One region of the Lysinibacillus sp. FSL P2-0066 genome, then DNA from elsewhere that is predicted to be linked to it. Evidence: riboswitches for the same ligand, from Rfam matches in the RefSeq annotation. Region 1 holds a riboswitch; the other holds the start of a gene.
The links. A riboswitch is a leader RNA that binds a small molecule or an ion and turns the genes downstream of it on or off. The one in region 1 is predicted to bind cyclic di-GMP.
Positions count from the first base shown of each region.

Region 1 (4,673 bases):
AATCACCAGAATGGTTAGCAGCGCAGAAACAACAAAACAATAAGCAAGAGAACGGGAAATTGGCACAGTTATTTGCTTCACCACGTATCACCATGACAACACTCTCGCTGATTTTAATGGCTACTGTTCAAATTGCAGGCTATAATGGTCTGATGATTTGGCTACCTTCGATGTTACAGAAATCGCAAGGTTTATCGGTTTCAAGCTCAGCATTATGGACAATTAGTACTGCTGTAGGAATGATTATTGGTATGCTGACGTTTGGTAGATTTATGGATCGTTTTGGTGCTAAGCGGACATTCGGTATCTTTTTAGTAGCCTCTGCATGTGCTGTATTCCTTTACTCGTTTGCAACGGGCGCAGTTGCGATATTAATAGGCGGTGCGGTTGTAGGATTCTTCTCTAATGGGATGTTTGCAGGATATGGAGCATTAATTAGTAGCTTCTATCCAGTACAAATTCGCAGTACAGCAACAAACACCATTTTTAACTTTGGACGAGCTATAGGTGGGTTTTCACCAATCTTTGTTGGTTATATTTTACAAAGCTACGATATGACTGTTGTTATGATTTACTTAGCAGCACTGTATTGTATTTCCTTTATCGTAATGCTAACGCTTAAGAGCTCAGGTAAGGAATTGCAAACAGCATAATTTTATAGAGCACGAAAGAACGAATTCCACTTCTGCAAATGGGATTCGTTCTTTTCTTTATTAGTATTTAATTATAATAAACCCTTTGAACGTTTTTCAGCGATTTCAACAAGGCGTTTTGTAATCTCTCCTCCAACGGAACCATTTGCGCGAGAAGATGCTTCTGGCCCAAGCTGAACGCCAAACTCTTGTGCAATTTCATATTTCATTTGATTGACAGCCTCATGTACACCAGGTACTAGAAGTTTATTTGAACTGCGGTTATTGTTAGCCATTGTTCTCACCTCCTTGACCTTAGAATGGTTGCGATTAATCTTTTCATACATTTAAAAAGTAGGAAATGCACACGCTATTTGCTAACAACAACAACTTGTGGAAAGCTAGCAATAATCAGCAAACACTCTGTTATAATTAAGCCTGGCTCTTTACTATATAAGGTTAATTAAAGGAGGAATATAAAATGACGAATAATGATATCTTAATTCGTTTACGCTATGCGTTCGATATAAAAAATGTAGATATGGTAGAAATTTTCAAACTTGGTGGCATGGATTATACAAAGGAAGAAGTATTAAATATGCTGATTAAGATTAATGATGAGGAAGAAGCGCCAGAAGAATACATCAAATGTAATAATAAAATGTTAGAGGCATTTTTAAATGGATTAATTACTTTTAAACGTGGGCCTCAGAAACCCAAGGAAGGACAGGCTGTTGGACCGTTACCTGTGTCAGGTAAAGAAAGCCCAAATAATATGCTACTAAAGAAAGTAAAAATTGCTTTAGCTTTAACAACTGAGGAGATGCTTGAAATTTTATATGAAGGCGGCATTAAAGTTACAAAAGGTGAATTAGGTGCTATTTTAAGAAATCCAAGTCATCGTAATTATAAAGAGTGTGGCGATTCATTCGTACGAAATTTTTTAAGGGGCTTAACATATAAATATAGAGCCTAATGCCCAATAGATATCAATCATCAAGTGCCAATTTTTTCTTTGAAACTCGTTGACAATTTGTGACGAAATTGTGTACAATAAATTTATCATAAAATGTTCACAAAAAAGATGAAAAATGTTCACAGACAAAGGGGTGCTTGTATGATTTATTTTGACATCTTATTAGTAGCTATTGCATGTATTACAATGCCTTTTATTGTTGCGGTTATGTTAGATATTTTTTATGCGGAACGAAAAAAAGTACGCTTTTCATTACGTCGTACTTCAGTATGGTATATCGCTATGTTTGCATTATCCTTTATACCATCCGTATTACTTGTTACACAAAACGTATAATTTATTCAAACACTTAGGGGTAAGTGAAATGAAAATAAACAGCTACAACGCTAATTGAGGTTGTAGCTGTTTTATTTTGTTCAATAGATGAATAAAAACTTTAAAATAATGTATTTTTAAGCACATAAATAATTATTAATGAAGGTTAAGATAGTATAAAGTATGTATGTTTTAAGAAGAGAACATTGACTACTTTTACCTACTGTGTTAATTTTGGTAGGGAAATATAGGCAAATTTACTGAAAAGTAAAGACGCAAAGCTACAGGTCTAAGGCAATAAATGCTATGACGGCTGGGTTGCAAAAGAGTGCTAGTTGTATCATTCTCATTCTAGTTTTTGTTCTTTTATGCCTATTTCTTTTGAAATAGGCATTTTTTTTTGCAAGTAAAGTTCAAAGGAGGAAAAGGGGAAATGAAGTTGTTAAAAAACACATCACTAAAAAATAAGCTTTTACTAACAGTCTCTATTGTTGTATTACTGCTTATCGCTATTATTACGACGCAAAGTATTAGTGAATTGAATAATCGGATGAATGTGGATTTGGAGCAAGAATTAAAAAGTGTTGGTTTATTAACAGCTATGAACTTAGACAGTGATGAAGTAAAAGAGCTGCTGTCCGAAAAAGGGGAAACAAACGCAAAGTTTACAAAGATCCAAAAGCAACTTGATATGATTCAAGAACAGCAAGGTATTATGAGCTGGAGTTATATTTGGGATGTAAAGGATGAGGGTGGCGTCAATCCAATTGGCTATACCTCTAATTTAAATGAAGTATATGAAGCTGGTGAAATTTTTAATGATTTAGCGGATGAACATGTAGAAACAGCAAAATTAGCTATTGAAAATAATAGTACAGAGGTAACTGATATTTTCGAGGATCCTTTTGGTTCTTGGAGAACGGTTTTTAGTCCTATTAAAGATGATAATGGCCAACTAATCGCCCTATTAGGGATTGATTACTCCGCTGATTATATCAATACGATTATTAAAACAAGTGTAATTAAGCAAATTGTCATTGCCATTATTGGTATTTTAATTTTATTAATTTTAGTTTACATAATTATAGATCGACTTTTAAAGCCACTGAAAAAAGTAGTGAATGTAGCCAATCAAGTGGCAAATGGTGAATTAATCGATGTTGATTTAGAGACATCAAAGGATGAAATTGGAAAATTATCTGAATCCATCCGAACAATGGTGGCCAATTTGCAACATATTATTTTAAACATACGCAATACATCCAATCACGTTTCTTCAGCCGCCAATCAATTAACGGTACATGCTGGTGAAACCTATAACAGCTCCACAAATATTGCTCTAGATATGAATCAAATTACACAAAATGCCGAGGCTTCGATGACTATGACAGAAGAAACTGCTGCTGCTATGGAAGAAACTGCAACAGGTATTCAGCAAATTGCTGATTCTGCAAACACAGCTGCGGAATCATCTATTTCAGCATCACAGGCTTCGGAAAGAGGAAATGAAGTTGTACAACAAGTTATTGCGCAAATGGAGTTAATTAATGATTCTGTTGAACAAATAGGGACAACCATTAATGGACTACATGTTAATACAAAAAAAATAAGTGAAATTGTTAGCTTAATTACTGCTATTGCGGATCAAACAAATCTATTAGCATTAAATGCTGCCATCGAAGCGGCACGAGCAGGTGAACATGGTAAAGGCTTTGCCGTTGTTGCGGATGAGGTGAGACGCTTAGCTGAACAATCCTCTCAATCCGCAACAGAAATTTACAATTTAATTAATTCTATTCAGTCTGATTCAAACGCTTCTATCACGGTTATGGAGAAAGGCAAAGAGGATGTTAAGGTAGGGATGGCATTTACCAATGAGGTTGGTGAAATCTTTAAAGAAATTCTTACTTCCTCAGAAGAGGTGGCTAGCCAAATACGTGAAATTTCAGCAGCCTCACAACAAATTTCTGCCTCCTCAGAAGAAGTGGCGGCATCTGTTAATAATATTAAACAATCTGCAGAGCAATCAGCAGAATTCTCTTCTAATGTATCGAAATCTACACAAGAGCAATTATCTACCATGCAGGAAGTAAAGGATGCCTCTTCATCATTGGGCAAAACAGCAGAAGAGCTGCAAGGTCTTGTGGCAAAATTCAAATTGGAGAATGATCATAATGGACATTAATTTTACAGGGAAAAATGTTTTAATAACAGGCTCTAGTAAAGGAATCGGTAAAGCAATTGCATTAGGCTTTGCGCAACATGGAGCCAATATTTTAATTAATTATATTGGGGATGAGCAAGAGGCAGAAGCTGTACGTGCTGAAGCAGAAAGGTATGGTGTGAAAGCTTTAATATTCCACGCTGATGTTTCTAACTCACAAGAAGTACAAGCGATGCATCAATTTATGGACGAGCACCTCGGGGAAATTGATATTCTTGTAAATAATGCTGGATTTGCACAGGGTTCCAGCATTACAGATTTAACGGATGAGCAGTGGGATCGCATGATTAAAGTTCATTTATATGGCTGCTTCTATAATTGCCGTGAAGCAGCTAAAAGAATGAAGGAACGTAATACAGGAAAAATCATCAATATTTCATCTGATATTGGTAGCTTAGGTTGTGAAGAATTCACGCATTATTCAGCTGCGAAGGGTGCTATTAATGCTTTTACAAAGGCTTTAGCAAGAGAATTAGCACCTTCTATACTTGTCAATGCAGTTGCTCCTAGTGGAACATTTACGGAC
Region 1 covers NZ_CP150202.1:3,884,735-3,889,407, reverse strand. The annotation lists gene MKZ14_RS19395 (MFS transporter) at 1-653, shown strand, start outside; gene MKZ14_RS19390 (alpha/beta-type small acid-soluble spore protein) at 725-928, opposite strand; gene MKZ14_RS19385 (DUF1456 family protein) at 1,114-1,608, shown strand; gene MKZ14_RS19380 (hypothetical protein) at 1,750-1,944, shown strand; cyclic di-GMP riboswitch class I at 2,164-2,249, shown strand; gene MKZ14_RS19375 (HAMP domain-containing methyl-accepting chemotaxis protein) at 2,357-4,108, shown strand; gene MKZ14_RS19370 (SDR family oxidoreductase) at 4,098-4,673, shown strand, end outside.

Region 2 (4,673 bases), 1.1 Mb from region 1:
AGACAAAGCTAAATTGGATGCGCAAACAAAGCATATGCAAGATACGTTTGAACAAGTAGCTGCTTCTTTAGGTGCACGGGCAGAGGTTGAAGTGAAGCTGATGTATCCAGGCTTCCGTGTAACGGAATCTGATAAAGTTGTTCAGGTAGCTATGGCTGCTGCACGCAATATTGATCGTACTCCGACACTAGGTATTTCTGGTGGAGGCTCAGATGCAAACGTCATCGCAGGCTTTGGCATTCCTACAGTTAATTTATCTGTTGGCTATGAGGATATTCATACAACGAATGAAAAGATACCAGTAGAAGAACTTGAAAAATTAGCAGATTTACTAGTAGAAATCGTCAAAGAATCGGCGAAAAATTAACAGTCGAGTAAGGATGTGTAACCCTATGGAAAGTGTCAAAGCAGTCGTTTTTGCTTGTGGGACAGAGGAATACGCCGTACCTGTGGAACAAGCGATTTCAATTGAAAAATTAGAGCATGTAACACCTATTCCTCATTTACCTAACTATCTTCTAGGCTTTACAAGAATTCGTGGTGAGCTTGTACCTGTTCTAGATTTTGAGCGCATACTGTATAACCGCTCATCTAATCCATCAACCGCACGTATCATTGTGTTGAATACTGATGTGGTTAATTATGGATTACTTGTTACAGAAGCACGAGAAATTCTTGATTTCGATGAATCAGTACTTCAGCAATTGGGCCTAGTCAATTATAGTAAAACACGCTATTTTACTGCGGTAGCTAATCTTGAAAACCGAATGATTACGTATGTTGATCCTAAAATACTTGTCAATTCATTAGACGGCATTCGTGAGATTATCAATTATTTACACAAAATGCTTGAAAATGAAAAGGAAAACGTAGAGTCTTAGACACTCTACGTTTTTTTATGTTTGAATAGTAAATTTAACCTGTATTTTGTCGTTTTTACCTGATCATACATGTGACAATTATGCATTATACCTACAGACAAACCATTGCTAACCGCGTATGATAATGATTAAGAAAAAACTGAAAAAGGCAAACTTCACCGAAAGGGAGGGACGCAAAGCCATGAGTCTAAACACTATAATTTCAGTGCAAGATTGTCAGGTTGCCAGGTTCTGTTCTAGGAGCCGTGGCGAGTAGAATGGAGTTAGTTCGTATGAAGAGACAATTAAAAGTATGGACCGCACTAATCGTCATCATGATTAGTTCATTAGCTTTATCAAGTGGAAAGGTTGATGCAATGTCTATACAGGAAAAGGCTACGTGGCTGTGGGATACATCCCTCATCATGGATGACCAAGAAAAAATATTATTATTTTTAGAACATAACGATGTCAATAAAGTTTATCTGCAAATCGATCAAGGCATAGCGAGCAATGACTATAAGCATTTTATTAGTAACGCTTCTGACAAAGGTATTCGCATTTATGCATTGGATGGTGCTGCAAGCTGGGTTTCAGCTGAGGGTAGCCGAAGCCAAGATGAATTGTTTAATTGGTTACATATATATAATAAGAATTCAACTGAATCTGAGCAATTTTCTGGAGTGCACCTTGATGTAGAACCTTATTTAAATAGTGGATGGAGCTTACATCAAGCACAAACGATAGAATCCTATCAAACACTAATAATGAAAGCAAGTGAGAAAGCAAGTCAGTTACAACTTACTTTAGAAGTAGACATGCCATTTTGGTTTGATGAAGTTCAGTATAATAACGAATTTGGAAAAGGGTTATTAGCTGATTGGGTCATTGACCATGTGGATAGTGTGACGATCATGGCCTATCGTGATGCTGCAAAAGATATTATCTCTATTGTAGAACATGAAATCGCTTATGCTTCCACTGTGAATAAATCAATCGTAATTGGTGTAGAAACAGGCGCTTCAGAGGAAGGGGAAAATATTACTTTTTATGATAATGGAGAAGCCTTTATGAATGAACAGCTTATACTTGTTCAGCAACATTTTTCAAATAACGATGCTTTTCATGGAGTAGCCATTCATTATGTGGAGAATTGGATGACCATGCGTCCATAAAAAAAGTCCTTCCAGTGTAAAACTGGAAGGGCTTTTCTATTGCTATTAAGACAGACGACCACTGTAGTCTTCAAATTTAAACTCACGGATCACTTTAATGCCTTCTTCATCGTTATACGAAACGATAGATGGTAAGTTGACACCGTTAAACATATGGTTTTTCACCATTGAATAATGAGCCATATCTGTGAATACAAGACGATCACCTGGTTTTAATGGCTGTTCAAACGAATAATCACCAATCACATCACCAGCTAGACATGTTAGTCCGCCTAAGCGATATGTGTGTGCTAATTCATTTGCTTGTCCAGAACCAATAATCATTGGACGGTAAGGCATTTCAAGTACATCAGGCATGTGACATGTTGCTGATGTATCTAAAATAGCAAGATCCATCCCATTTTCTTGAATATCAAGCACGGTTGCTACTAAGTAGCCTGTATTAAGGGCTACTGCTTCACCAGGCTCAAGATAAACAAGCAGGTTATACTTTTCTTGAATATAATTAATGATGTTCACAAGTTTTTCTACATCATAATCATCACGCGTAATATGGTGACCGCCACCGAAGTTTAACCATTTCATTTGGTGTAACACATCACCAAATTTTTCCTCAACTACTTCAATAATACGCTCTAATGTATCAGAATTTTGTTCACACATCGCATGGAAGTGTAAGCCATCAATACCGTCAAGCTGTGATTTATCAAAGTTAGCCAATGTTGTACCAAGGCGAGAGTTTGTGTAGCAAGGATCATAAAGGGCTGTTTCAATTTCAGAGTACTCAGGATTCACACGAATACCACATTCAATTGTTTTACCAGCAGATTTTACTCTGTCCTTGTACTGTGCCCATTGGTTAAATGAGTTAAAGACGATGTGATCCACATAGCCTAGAAGCTCGTCCATTTCATGCTCAATATAAGCAGGAGCATAAACATGCACTTCCTTGCCCATTTTTTCATAGCCAAGTCGTGCCTCATGCAGTGAGCTTGCTGTAATGCCTGCTAAATATTCCCCGACTAAAGGGAATGTTGAATGCATTGAGAAGCCTTTAAGGGCTAATAAAATGCGGCAGCCTGTACGCTCTTGAATTGATTTTAAAAGCTCAAGATTCTTTGTTAATAATCGCTCATCCACTACATAGGAAGGGGATGGAACTTTTGAAAAATCAATTGGTTTCATCGGCTTATTTCCTTTGCATCTAAATCAAGGTCTAATAATTCTGGGTTATGGCTTTCTTGCCATGGTAGGCCCCATTTATTTAGTGCATCCATGAATGGATCTGGATTGAAATCTTCCACATTCCATACACCTGGTTTACGCCATTCACCGTTCATCACAAGCATTGCACCGATCATAGCTGGAACGCCAGTTGTGTATGAAATCGCTTGTGAACCAACCTCGTTGTAGCACTCTTCGTGGTCACATACATTGTACACATAGTACGTTTTTTCTTTGCCATCTTTTAGACCGCGAATGATACAACCGATGTTTGTTTTACCTTTTGTACGTGGTCCAAGTGAAGCTGGGTCTGGTAATACCGCTTTAAGGAAGTGGATTGGTTGAATCATTTGTCCTTCAAATTCGATTGGCTCAATTGATGTCATACCTACGTTTTCTAATACTTTTAAGTGTGTTAAGTATTTTTCAGAGAACGTCATCCAGAAGCGGATTTGTTTTAAACCTTTGATATTTTTTGCAAGTGATTCAAGCTCTTCATGGTATAGAAGGTAAATATCTTTTGGTCCGATTTCAGGTAGGTTATACACTTCTTTTTTCTCAAGTGGTGCTGTTTCAATCCACTCGCCTTCTTTCCAGTAACGACCATTCGCTGTAATTTCACGAATGTTAATTTCTGGGTTGAAGTTTGTTGCGAAATGATAACCATGATCTCCCGCATTGGCATCCACGATATCGATATAGTGGATTTCATCAAATTCATGTTTTTGTGCATGAGCTGTGAAAACGCCTGTTACACCTGGGTCAAAACCGCTTCCAAGTAATGCAGTTAAGCCAGCTTTTTCAAACTTCTCTTTATAAGCCCATTGCCATTTATATTCAAATTTTGCCGTTTCAGGTGGCTCGTAGTTTGCAGTATCCACATAGTGCACACCTGTCGCTAAGCAAGCATCCATAATCGTTAAGTCCTGATAAGGTAGGGCTACGTTAATCACTACATCTGGGCCGAAAGCTTTAATAAGCTCAATCACCTCTTCTGTATTGTCCGCGTCTACCTGTGCAGTATGAATTTTTGTTTTTCCGCCGTCTAGTTTTTCTTTTAGAGCGTCACATTTTGAAACAGTTCTACTTGCGATACAAATTTCCTCAAATACGTCCGAATTTTGAACACACTTGTGTACCACAACACTGGCAACACCGCCAGCTCCGATAATCAATGCTTTACCCAATTGTCTACCCCCAAGTTCATATAAAGTATTGTCAAACAAGCTGATTATACAGAAAATTGATATACTACTCAATCATTGTTTTAAAATTTTCTACAAAAAATTTTATTTTTCTACAACAATTAGACGTATACGGAGGGGAATGCCTCGGAAAAGAAGGGAATCGTGAATAAATCTAAGAAGCCATATTTGAAATAGCTGTTGTATAGACCCACATAATTTGTAAGGTT
Region 2 covers NZ_CP150202.1:2,746,038-2,750,710, reverse strand. The annotation lists gene MKZ14_RS13735 (M20/M25/M40 family metallo-hydrolase) at 1-367, shown strand, start outside; gene MKZ14_RS13730 (CheW domain-containing protein) at 393-881, shown strand; cyclic di-GMP riboswitch class I at 1,019-1,110, shown strand; gene MKZ14_RS13725 (amidase) at 1,154-2,035, shown strand; gene nspC (carboxynorspermidine decarboxylase) at 2,081-3,220, opposite strand; gene MKZ14_RS13715 (saccharopine dehydrogenase family protein) at 3,217-4,446, opposite strand.
Region 2: it holds a riboswitch for cyclic di-GMP, as region 1 does, so the genes downstream of both, MKZ14_RS13725 (amidase) here and MKZ14_RS19375 (HAMP domain-containing methyl-accepting chemotaxis protein) in region 1, are expected to answer to the same signal.